Regions from separate parts of the Leuconostoc fallax genome, predicted to be linked through region 2. Evidence: predicted binding sites of a transcription regulator. Region 2 holds the regulator's gene; each other region holds the start of a gene.
The links. Region 2 encodes Rex, which represses fermentation and respiration genes when NADH is low (regulators of the CRP and FNR family bind a similar motif). Its sites were predicted from a motif close to TTGTGAANTANTTCACAA; they were not measured.

Region 1 (3,945 bases), on a different contig from region 2:
GCGTAATCAAAGTTAAAGGGTCGTTGTTCATCAAAAATATGAATGAACCCCTTCGTTTGTTGTGAGTCATCATCTAAATCTACGACGCGTAAAATACGCTCTCGCTGTCCTTGAAACAATTGTTGTGTGTAATACATTTACTTTGTCTCCCAACTAGAATCATTTACTCAAGTTTAACATATTAAAATAAAAAGGCTGTGATCTAACCACAGCCTAGACATAACATTTTTAAATTATAGTGATGTAAAGTCAAATACCTTACGTCCAGTAATCTTACCCTTCTTCATTTCATCAACAACATCATTGATATCACGGAAATCAACGCGTTCAACAATTGGCTTAACCTTACCTTCAGCACCAAACTGGAAAGCCTCTGATAGATCTTGACGTGTACCAACTAATGAACCACGAACCTCGATACCGTCCAAAACTGTCTTAGCAATGTTCAATGACATATCACCTTGTGGCAAAGCAACGGCAACTAACTTTCCCATTGGACGTAATGCATTAACAGCTTGTGAGAATGCTGCATCATTAACAGCAGTCACTTGGGCATTATGAACGCCACCTGTTGCTTTTTGGATTTCTTGTGCAACATTGATACCTGGTTGCTTACGGTTAATCAATACTTCCGCACCATTTTGATGTGCTGCCTCTAACTTATCAGGGTTCCCATCAACAACGGCAACATGAGCACCAAATACACTATGTGCATACTGAACAGCCAAGTTACCAAGACCACCAGCACCATGAACAGATACCCACTGTCCTGGCTTAGTCTCCCCAACCTTAAGTGACTTATACATTGTCACACCAGCACAAGTAATTGATGATGCTTCCATTGGATCCAAACCTTCTGGAACCTTAACAGCGTACTTAGCATTTACAACCACTTGTTGTGCCATTGCACCGTCAACTGTATAACCTGAGTTACGAACATTACGACAGAATGTTTCGTTACCTGTAATACAGAACTCGCAACCACCACAGGCGTCATAAAACCATGCAATAGAAACACGGTCGCCAACTTTCAAATAATCTGAAGCACCTTCACCAAGCTTGGCAACACGACCAACACCTTCATGACCGATAACGCGACGGAACTTACCATTACGTTGACCAAGTTCGTTGGGGTTACCAAAGTCACCGCCGGCAACGTGCAAGTCAGTATGACAAAGACCACAATATTCAACGTCAACTAACGCTTCGCCAAATGATAATTGGCGTGGTTGCCAATCATCAATCAAATCAACATAACCATCTGGTGTTTCACGAACAACTGCTGCTTTCATGTTTCTTTCCTCTTATCTTATATGTGAATTTATTTACAATTAAATTATAACGACTTTTCCTTAAAAAGTAAACTATTCACTGATTATTTTTACACTATTAAAAAGTAACAAGTTACCTTTTTCACTTTATAAATAAAATAAAAAGCACCAAAAGGTGCTTTGATCAATTCATTGCATCAAAATAATTAATGCCCATAGCCTCGCGTACTTCTTTCATTGTTGCTTCCGCAACAATGTTAGCTCGCTCTGAACCTTCTTGGAGCATCTTCAAGACAGCTGGAATATCTTGTGCAAAAGCTTCTCGACGTTGACGAATTGGTGTCAATTCAGCATCCATTACATCAATCAAATGCTTTTTTAATTTCATATCACCTAATCCACCAGCTGTATAATGATCTTTTAATTCTTGAACACGTTGCTTATCTGGATCAAAAATGTCCAAATAAGTAAAGACAACATTACCTTCAACATGTCCGGGATCCTCAACACGAATATGTTGTGGATCTGTATACATAGCCTTTACTTTTTTAGCAAGCGTTTCTGCATCATCAGCCAAATAAATGCCGTTATTCAGTGACTTAGACATTTTTGCATTACCATCAATTCCTGGTAAACGTCCTTGTCCTTTAGGTGGAAAAATCCCCTTTGGCTCAACTAGAATGTCGGTTGCATACGCATTGTTAAATGCACGCACGAGTTCGCGCGCTTGTTCAATCATCGGCTCTTGATCATCTCCAACTGGTACTTTTTTAGCTTTAAAAATTGTAATATCAGCCGCTTGAGATATAGGATAAGTTAAGAATCCTGCTGGAATACCTTCACCAAATCCGTTTTGTTGAATTTCAGCTTTAACTGTTGGGTTACGTTGCAAACGCGCAACACTAACTAAATTCATGAAATAAGTTGTTAATTCTGGTAAGCCTTGAATTTGAGATTGTACAAAAATAGTCGACTTGGTTGGATCAATCCCCACAGAAAGATAATCCAATGCAACTTCAGTTAATGAACGCCGAATTTTTTCAGGGTTGCGTGCATTATCTGTGAACGCTTGCGTATCCGCAATCATAATAAATGGATCAAAGTCACCTGTATTTTGCATCGCAACACGATTTTTCAATGATCCAATATAATGTCCAATATGTAATTTCCCGGTTGGACGATCTCCGGTTAAATAAATTTCCTTTTCAGACATGTCTTTACCTCTAATGACATTCTATCAGATAAATAATCTATTTTTATGAAAATAAATTGACAAAAAATGTGATAAACATTAGAATAATATCATTATACGGAGGTGACGTTTATGAAATACGCAATAGTTGGTGCTGGTGCAATGGGATTACGATATGGTATTTTGCTACAGGAAAATGCCGGTGTCCCCGTTGATTTTATTGAGCCTATTCAGGCAAGTCTCGATGCGATTCAGGCACAAGGGAATAAAGTTTGGAAATCACGCGATCATGAAGACCGGCATCTTATCGATATTAATATTTTCTCACCTGAAGCGTACAACGGTGATCCAGATGTTTGGATCTTCTTTATGAAGCAAATGCAATTACAAGATGCCTTAGACCGCTTATCATCTAAGTTCAAATCCCATCAAACGGCACTTGGTGCTATGAATGGCATGGGACATATTGAAAAATTAGAAAAATACTTTGACCAAGACAAAATCATTGGTGGTACAGCGATGATTGCCACTGTGTTAAATGATTATGGTGATGTTGACTTCATGGGAAAAGAAGGTGCAGGCTCCTCCGTCTATGCTAATTTAACGCAACAGGATTCTGAAACCATTCGTGCGCTTGAACAAGATTTTCAAGCAGCACATCTCAACCCTAGTATCACCAATAATTTTATGGGTACTTTACTGACTAAAGTATTTTTCAATGCGGTTGAAAACTCTATAGCCACAATGTTCCAATCACGTATGGGTGAACTCATGGCATATGATACTTTCTTAGAAGGTGTTGCTCGTCCATTAATCAATGAAGCGTACGATGCAGCCGAAGCAGCAGGCATCACCCTAATCGAAAGTCGAGATGATATGGTCAAACAAGTGGATTATGTTTCTAATGTGGCCAATCCTTTGCACTTCCCTTCAATGTATCAAGATTTTGTCAAAGGACGGCCCACAGAAGTCGATTACATTAATGGTTGGATTGCAGATTTGGCAGAGAAGAATGGTTTGCAAGCGCCAAATCATCGACTCGTTACACATTTCGTTCATCTTGCAGAAGCAATGCGCGAATTTAATCCGCCAGTTAACCAACTATTGCCTAAAGCCTAAATCATTTGTACTGATTAATCTTTACACTAATTTATAATTTTACCTTGTTTCAATCGCCGGACTTATTTATACTAGGGGTAGTGTAAAATTTAATATTTTGGAGTACCTCATGATTATTTCCGTCGAGAAGAAACAGATACGTCGTGCAATAATTGCCTTTATCGTCATGCTTCTATTAGGATTATTAGTTAAAATCAACTTTTTCTTTCCTATTAAAGTGGATGAGGCTATCTACAATTTCTTTGATAAGGTTCAAACACCTTTAGGAGATGTAATAATGTCAATTAGTACATTCCTTGGTGAACCAACTATTGACATTATATACGCGGTTGTCTTATCAGTGATTTTGGTAATTGCACGCTT
Region 2 (3,945 bases):
AGTAATCGTTGGTGTGCCATAGGATTGTTCCAAAACAACGTTGCGGCCCTTCGGACCAATCGTTGTTTTAACTGTATCGGCAAGCTTGTCGACCCCTGCCTTCATCTTTGCGCGTGCATCTTCAGAAAACTTCAATTCTTTTGCCATCATTATTATGTATTAGTCACTGCTAAGTTAATTGTACTAATACTTTCCTCCCTGACTCATAAAATTAGATAACTGCAATAATATCTTTTTCATGGACAACTAAATAATCTTGTCCTTCAACATGAATTTCTTGACCAGCGTACTTATCAAATACAACAGTGTCGCCTTCTGATACGGCAGTTGGCTTTTGTAATTCCCCAACAGTTTGAGTACTAACAACGATTACCTTACCAGTCACTGGCTTTTCTTGTGCATTACTAGCAATGACAATATTACCAACTTTTTGCTCTGCTTCTTTTTCAACTTGCAATACAACGCGATCACCTAATGGTTTTAACACGATGTACACCTCCTTAAAATTCTGTTATGATTTTAGCACTCTTTAATCACAAGTGCTAACTACAATTTATAGTTTAACACTTGGTTGTAAAAAGTCAATAAAAAAAGATTGGTTTCAACCAATCTTTTTACTCTGAAAATCCTTTAAGATACTGATCATACGCTTCTTGATCGAGCACCCAATCTAACTCGCCAATATACTCTACTGGAGCGTCATGATAAGCAAAACCATGTTTAAATTTATATAAACCATCTTTTGGTACAAAGTCACCAACACCACCAAAATCATATCGTACTTTATTCAGTGACAAGCCCCACTTTAACATTTCCCATTGTACAGCATAGGGTGCATAGTGCTTGGTAAATGCACGATTTGAACCTGCATACATATACCAGATTTTATCACCATAAGCAAAACCAATACCACTAGCGATAACTTGATCTTCAAAATGCGCTAAGAAAACTTTGAACAAACCCGTACCCGCCCATAATTTTTGCATACGCAAGAAATAATCAATGGGTCTATGTGTAATATTTTGACTTTTTGCCATCATAACATAGGTGTCAAAGAAGGCAGTAACATCTTCTTGGCTATCTCCACTCGTCACCACGACGCCATCACGCGCAGAACGACGAATTTGGTTACGATAGTCACGTTTAAAATGCTTCATGAGACTGTCTTCATCAACAATTTTGTCTGCATCTCCACGACCATCATAGTAAAGGACCACATTCTTACGGGGCTGGATATTACCGTGCATATATGTAATCTGTCGGTTCCGGGTTGTAAAACCTTCTTGCTGGTAAGCCTCATTTAGATCATCAGAATAAGGTTCCTCAGGGTCCAAACGAATCAAGAACGTGTTTTCAGGTAACACTGCAACGGCTTCGTCAACCAAAGCCTTTACCAATTGTACGTTTTGAATATCGGCTATCGGTCCTTTAGGTGAATAAGCTAAAAGTTTTCCTGGTACAGCTTCAATTGTGAGTACCGCCATGGCAGCATCGATCACACCATTTGTCTCATGATAAATATAAATATGACCCCAGTTAGCTTTTAGATCTCCCCATAACGGATCTTGCGTCACTTGTCCGCGGGGATGTTCACGTACAAATGCTTGAAATGCTGCTACTTTATTTTTATCATTTAAATCTAATATGGCCATTTTAAATTCCTGTTGTAATTGACCCATAATTCTCAATAAAATATATGAGTGTTTGTAATTCATTCGTTAAATCAACGTTCTGAACACGTACGTTGTTTGGCACGGTCACACGCAGTGGTGTGAAGTTCAAAATACCACGTATACCAGATGCCACTAATTGATCTGTAATTTCTTGTGCAACCTCTTGTGGTACAGTCAAAATTGCAATGTTAATACGTTGATCTTTAATCTGCTGTTGCAAATCAGCCATCGGATATATTGGCACACCGCTTTGTATCTTACCAACACGTTCTTCATCTACATCAAATGCAGCTGATATACGCACATTGGATGATTGATGGAAGTTGAAATTTAGCAATGCTTGACCCAAGTTTCCTACGCCAATCAGCGCCACACTAATCAAACTATCTTGATCCAAAACATCAGCAAAAAAATCTAATAATGCTTTAACATCATATCCATAGCCGCGTTTACCTAACGCGCCAAAATACGAAAAGTCGCGACGAATAGTAGCAGCGTCAAATTTAATGGCATCGCTTAATTCAGCCGAAGAAATACGGTTTGTTCCTGCATCATGCAGAAAAGTTAAATAGCGGTAGTATATTGGCAAGCGTTTTGCCGTTGCCCGCGGTATTTTAGGTTGTGTCATCATTTACTCCAAAAGCGCTAAGCGCTGTTTTAATTGTCAACAATATTACTTTGTGAAATTCTGCATTACTATTATATCATATTCCATGCTATTCAAAATAAAGTTAGTGAACGAATCACAATGTATTAAAGGCTTAGCAAGTCAAAATCTAATCCTGGATCTGTATTTAAGTCTAAATCAGCAAAAATACCTGCCTGATAGTTCCAATATCCAGCAGCACCAATCATAGCGGCATTATCTCCTGTATATTGCATTGGCACGGGCAAAAACGTTGTCTCGGGGAATGTTTCTAACAAGGCTGTCAAGGTCTGACGTAATTGCTGATTTGCAGCGACACCACCTGCTAAAATAAAAGTTTTAACAGGATAGTTTTCTAGGGCACGTTTTGTTCGACCTAATAAAGCATCCACTACAGCGTTTTGAAAGCTCGCTGCCAACTCGCCTTTGTTAAGATTTTCTCCGCGTTGCTGTGCATTGTGAACATAATTAATCACAGCACTTTTCAAACCTGAAAAGCTGAAATCATAATTATCATCATGCGCCATGGCAGTTGGAAATTTTACTGTTGCTTGATTTTTACGCGCTAAATCATCAATTATTTTCCCTGCTGGATACGGGAATTCAAGTAAGCGACCGACCTTATCATAACTTTCTCCTGCTGCATCATCACGTGTTTCACCTATTACTTTAAAGTCATTTTCTTCGCGCATTAAAACCAGTTCAGTATGCCCCCCAGATACCATTAAAGCCATCGCTGGATACTCGACTTTGCCAGCAAATCTAGCAGCAGCAATATGTCCAGCCAAGTGATTAACGGGCACAATAGGTAAATGATGCGCCATTGCAAAAGTTTTAGCCCCCATCAGGCCGACTAGGAGCGAACCAACAAGCCCTGGACCATAAGTAACGGCTACTGCATCTAAATCTTTTGGCGTTAGCGCCGCTTGCTTCAAAGCATCATCTAAGACACGTGTAATCCATTCAATATGATGTCGACTTGCAACTTCTGGTACAATACCACCAAAACGACGGTGCGAGTTGATTTGTGTTGCAACACTATTGCTCAAAACGGTATGTCCATCTTCGACAATAGCAACACTGGTTTCATCTGCACTAGATTCAAATGCAATAATTCTCGTCACAATATTTTCCTCTCCATCAGTAGCGCATCATCGCCATTTTTATAATAATGACGGCGCCGATTGTAAACTGTAAAGCTATTTTTAATGTATAAACCTTGTGCCGCACCATTATGTTCCGATACTTCTAAAAGAATGCGTTTTAAATCAGGAACAGATAAAACTCGGGCTATTAGGGCTTGGGCAATGCCTTGCTTCTGATAATCTGGCAAGACCGCTAAACTCGTAATCTCTGCCTCATCTAAAATAGTTGTCATACCAATAAACCCAACGATTGTATGATTAATTTCAGCCACAAAATATTGATTACGAATGCATGATAGCTCATGTTGGAAGATTTTTATCGGCCAAGGTGATGAACCAAATGCACCCGTAGCAATATGATAGATTGCTTCAACATCTTCAATGCCTGCTCTTTGGATATTCAACTTTTTTCTCCATACTTATAGCATCTTCTCGGTTATCTAAATAATAACGTGACTTTATTCCTACTTTTTTAAATCCT
Region 3 (3,945 bases), on a different contig from region 2:
CAAGATTTGCATCAAATCATCAGCTGGGTGCAACACAAGGTTAACACGCTGATAAATAGAAATGGCAGTAGCGATAAAGGCAACACCGACGAAGTTAATAATAACGAACAATATAATCATTGGTAGTGAGGTAGCATGATAGCCACCTAACATATTATTGAATATATTAGCGAACCATTGAATGAAGAGAGAGAATGGTAGCATGAAGGCAAAATTGCCTAATACACGACCCCAATCTAACTTTCCCATTAAAATGGCGTTTAAGAATGAAATTAACATTCCCAAAACTAAGAATGCCCAGAACAACGCAGTACTACTACCTCGGCCTAATATAGCATAACCTAAGTTAGTTTGTGCAGCTGTCCAGTAAGCTGATCCTAAGAAAGCGGGCAAAATGTGAGCAGATGTCACAATCGTTAGCACATTACCAAGCGCATTTAACACAAGTGAAAATGCGAAGTAAGCCAGCGACGCACTCATCGAAATGGATCGATTAGCAGCTTTCTTAGATAACTTTGATTTGTTGTTTGGCTTTTGCGCCGTTTTCTGCGCCATATTTATGCCTCTTCACCACCGACTTTGACAACAGCCTTAGATACGACACCCAACTTACCATTAACGAAATCATCAACAGTCTTGTAGTCCAATTCATGTGACATCAATGGCAATACATCCAACTTACCTGATGAAAGCAATGCTAATGAATCTTCGAATGCGTTAGGGTTAATGAATGATCCTTGAACTGTTAGTTGCTTTTGGAAGACTTCATATGTGTTCATTTCAAAGTGAGCATCAGGACCACCGACACCAAACATCAAAACTTGACCACCACGTGCTGATGATTCGATAGCTGATTCTTGTGTTTGTGGCAAACCAACAGCTTCAATCACAACATCATATTCGTCAGCAGGGATCTTGTCACCCTTCATTGTGTTGTATGTGTTAACTGCGCCGAACTTTTCTTTGTTCATAGCAAGCTTTTCATCAACAATACCAGCTAGGTCAACTTGGTGAACACCATAAGCTTGAAGAAGTTGTACGAACAATTCACCCATGAAGCCATCACCAATAACCAAAGCCTTTTGGTAAGGTGTTAACTTCAACAATTGAACACCGTGAACAGCACATGAAATTGGTTCTGTAACAGCGGCAGCCTTCAATGAAACGTTATCAGGAACATTGTAAACAACTGATGAAGGTGCTGTGAAGTATTCTTCGAAACCACCATCACGTGTTACACCAACGGCTGACAAGTTTTCGCACAATTCTGGACGTGCTGTACGGCAGAACTTGCACTGGCCACAGTAGATGTTAGGATCAACTGTAACACGGTCACCAACTTTAACGTTTGTTACGTCAGATCCAACTTCTGTAACAACACCTGAGTTTTCGTGACCAAGAACAATTGGTGGCACAGCATCAGCTGAACCAGGCAAACCTGCGTACAATGCGTGGTCAGTACCACAGATACCCGCAAAGGCAGTGTGAATTAACACTTCGTTAGGCTTTACTTCTGGCTTTTGAATGTCTTTGACTTCTAATTTCTTAGTGTCAGTTAAAACTAATGCTTCCATTATGAATTCTCCTCATATTTGTGATTCAAGTAACTTACACGCATATTGTTGCACAATTGTGGCCTTGTGTCAAACAAATTTTGCGTGTTTTCATGAATTTTATTTGAAATATTAGGGGGATAAACGTTGTCAGAATAGAGATTATGAAGTTTTCAGTACATAAAGTAAGTAAAAATATCTTTCCAGTAAATTTACATTAAAATCATTAATAATTTTCACAATATTATGAAAATATCAGGATAATTGTGAAAAAATAAACTTTTTAAAAGTAAGTAGAAAAAATATAGGTTCAGCCGCTTCAACGTGAGTATAGCAATTAGTGCGGGTCATGAAAATATGACAATAAAACTCAAAAAGAGGTCATTAATTATTTAAGTCAGTAACATATAATTTTCTGAAACAATGCTGTGAGCATGAAACCAGACTGAAAGTGATGTGTGAGGTAAAATATTACTTATTATTAGCGAGACAGTTGTGGAGGATAATATGCAACATTTAGATTATAGTGAGCAGGATTGCTGGATTGGTGAAACGAATTGGCAATCACCGATTGACATTGTAGCTAATGACGCCAAAAAAATCGATTGGCAAAAGCAACCGTTGATTGTTGACTTTACGAGTCATGATTTAACGATTGGAGATGATCGAGAGATTGGCGAGCAATTTTTAGCTTCGGGTCAGTTAACATTGGGTGAGCAAGTGTATCGTATGGAACGCCTGCATTTTCATGATGGCAGTGAGCATTTCATTGATGGCAAACAAGCTGACTTAGAAATTCATTTTGTCTTTCATAACGAACAGGGTGCAACACTAGTACTTGCCGTCTTAGGGACAATCGATGATGCCTCTAAAATAGAAGGCATCACCACAATCTTTAATCAGGGTATCCAGACAGCTCATTTACAACAGTGGCTACCTCAACCTTTGTCTTATTATCAATACACAGGCTCTTTAACAACGCCACCGTTGGGGAAGGATATTACGTGGCTTGTCTTGGCTAATGCTATTCAAGTGACGCAAGCTGATTGGCAAGCCATCCATGATAATTATCCATATAATCATCGACATATACAGCCGTTAAACGGTCGAACAGTACTGTACTATCAATAATTAACCGGTATAAACATGATATAATGAAAACTGTTTGCAAAAAATTAGAATTGGAAATAGTTGGATGGTTGTATTTTTTGATAGTCTTCAAGGCGTTTTAGTCATTTTAGTTATGATTGTTATTGGGTATATATTGGCGCGTAGTCGTTGGTTTTCACCTAGTAGTAGTCAAATTATTGCGCGTATCGTGACGCAAATTGCTTTACCAATGTATATGATTGATACCATTACAAAGGATTTTACGAAACAACAATTAGCGCAATTATTACCTAATTTGAAATATCCTGTGATATCGATGATGATTTTATTTGGATTATCAGTGGCGATTGCCCGACTATTGCATGTCCGTAAAAATCGTCGTGGCTTATTTCAATCAATGTTTTTTAATTCAAATACTGTTTTTGTGGGCTTACCCATTAATATGGCTTTATTTGGTCCTAGCAGTTTACCATATGTTTTGGTTTATTATATGGCCAACACGACATTCTTTTGGACATTGGGAACCTACCTCATTCAAAGAGATGGTGAAGGTACCTGGAAATTTGATATCTTCACAACTTTAAAAAAGGTTTTTTCACCACCTCTATTTGGTTTTATGATTGGTGTGGTCCTCGTATTATTAGATGTTAAAATACCAACCTTCATTGCTAGCGATTTGCACTATATGGGCGCTTTGACGATTCCACTATCAATGATTTTTATTGGTATTGCAATTGAAAAAGCTGGATTACGTAACATCAAATTATCACGATATAGTTTAGGTGTGCTAGCCGGCCGATTTATCTTAGCGCCAATTCTGATGTCATTATTACTTTGGCGAGCTGATGTACCACAGTTAATGAAGCAAGTATTTATTTTACAATCAGCGATGCCAGTTATGACCAATGCGCCGGTTGTTGCTAAACTGTATGGTGCAGATGCTGATTATGCTGCTATTATGGTTACTGAGTCAACTATTTTAAGCTTAATTGCCGTACCAATATTAATGACACTATTACAGAAATAATATCATGACCATCACGCAACATCTGATTTAAATACAACACATATCAAAATTTTTAATATATTAAAAAAAGACACGCTATTTTCTAATAGTGTGTCTTTTTTATACTATGATTTTGTGGTAATTAAGCGATAAAAATTTTAGCAAGTGTTTTCTCAAAAATAAATTTAGCGTTATATATTTTAATTATAAAAAATTGGAATTGTGGTAGTATTTTAACTAAATTAACCAGGTTGATGAAATAACAGCAGGAAAATT

Region 1: adhP (alcohol dehydrogenase AdhP) is a predicted target of Rex. The motif match lies at 1,314-1,331, and genes of this name have one in related genera.
Region 3: C5L23_RS03990 (zinc-dependent alcohol dehydrogenase family protein) is a predicted target of Rex. The motif match lies at 1,818-1,835, and genes of this name have one in related genera.

The regions. Positions count from the first base shown of each region.
Region 1 covers NZ_PUFI01000005.1:142,541-146,485, reverse strand. Annotated here, with positions in the region: gene C5L23_RS01320 (hypothetical protein) at 1-137, opposite strand, end outside; gene adhP (alcohol dehydrogenase AdhP) at 234-1,292, opposite strand; gene trpS (tryptophan--tRNA ligase) at 1,456-2,484, opposite strand; gene C5L23_RS01305 (ketopantoate reductase family protein) at 2,596-3,582, shown strand; gene C5L23_RS01300 (phosphatase PAP2 family protein) at 3,692-3,945, shown strand, end outside.
Region 2 covers NZ_PUFI01000007.1:98,920-102,864, forward strand. Annotated here, with positions in the region: gene groL (chaperonin GroEL) at 1-147, opposite strand, end outside; gene C5L23_RS02700 (co-chaperone GroES) at 212-487, opposite strand; gene C5L23_RS02705 (lipid II:glycine glycyltransferase FemX) at 615-1,652, opposite strand; gene C5L23_RS02710 (redox-sensing transcriptional repressor Rex) at 1,654-2,301, opposite strand; gene tsaD (tRNA (adenosine(37)-N6)-threonylcarbamoyltransferase complex transferase subunit TsaD) at 2,427-3,443, opposite strand; gene rimI (ribosomal protein S18-alanine N-acetyltransferase) at 3,440-3,868, opposite strand; gene rimI (ribosomal protein S18-alanine N-acetyltransferase) at 3,843-3,945, opposite strand, start outside.
Region 3 covers NZ_PUFI01000013.1:32,809-36,753, forward strand. Annotated here, with positions in the region: gene C5L23_RS03985 (DUF6198 family protein) at 1-555, opposite strand, end outside; gene C5L23_RS03990 (zinc-dependent alcohol dehydrogenase family protein) at 558-1,574, opposite strand; gene C5L23_RS03995 (carbonic anhydrase family protein) at 2,061-2,684, shown strand; gene C5L23_RS04000 (AEC family transporter) at 2,749-3,690, shown strand.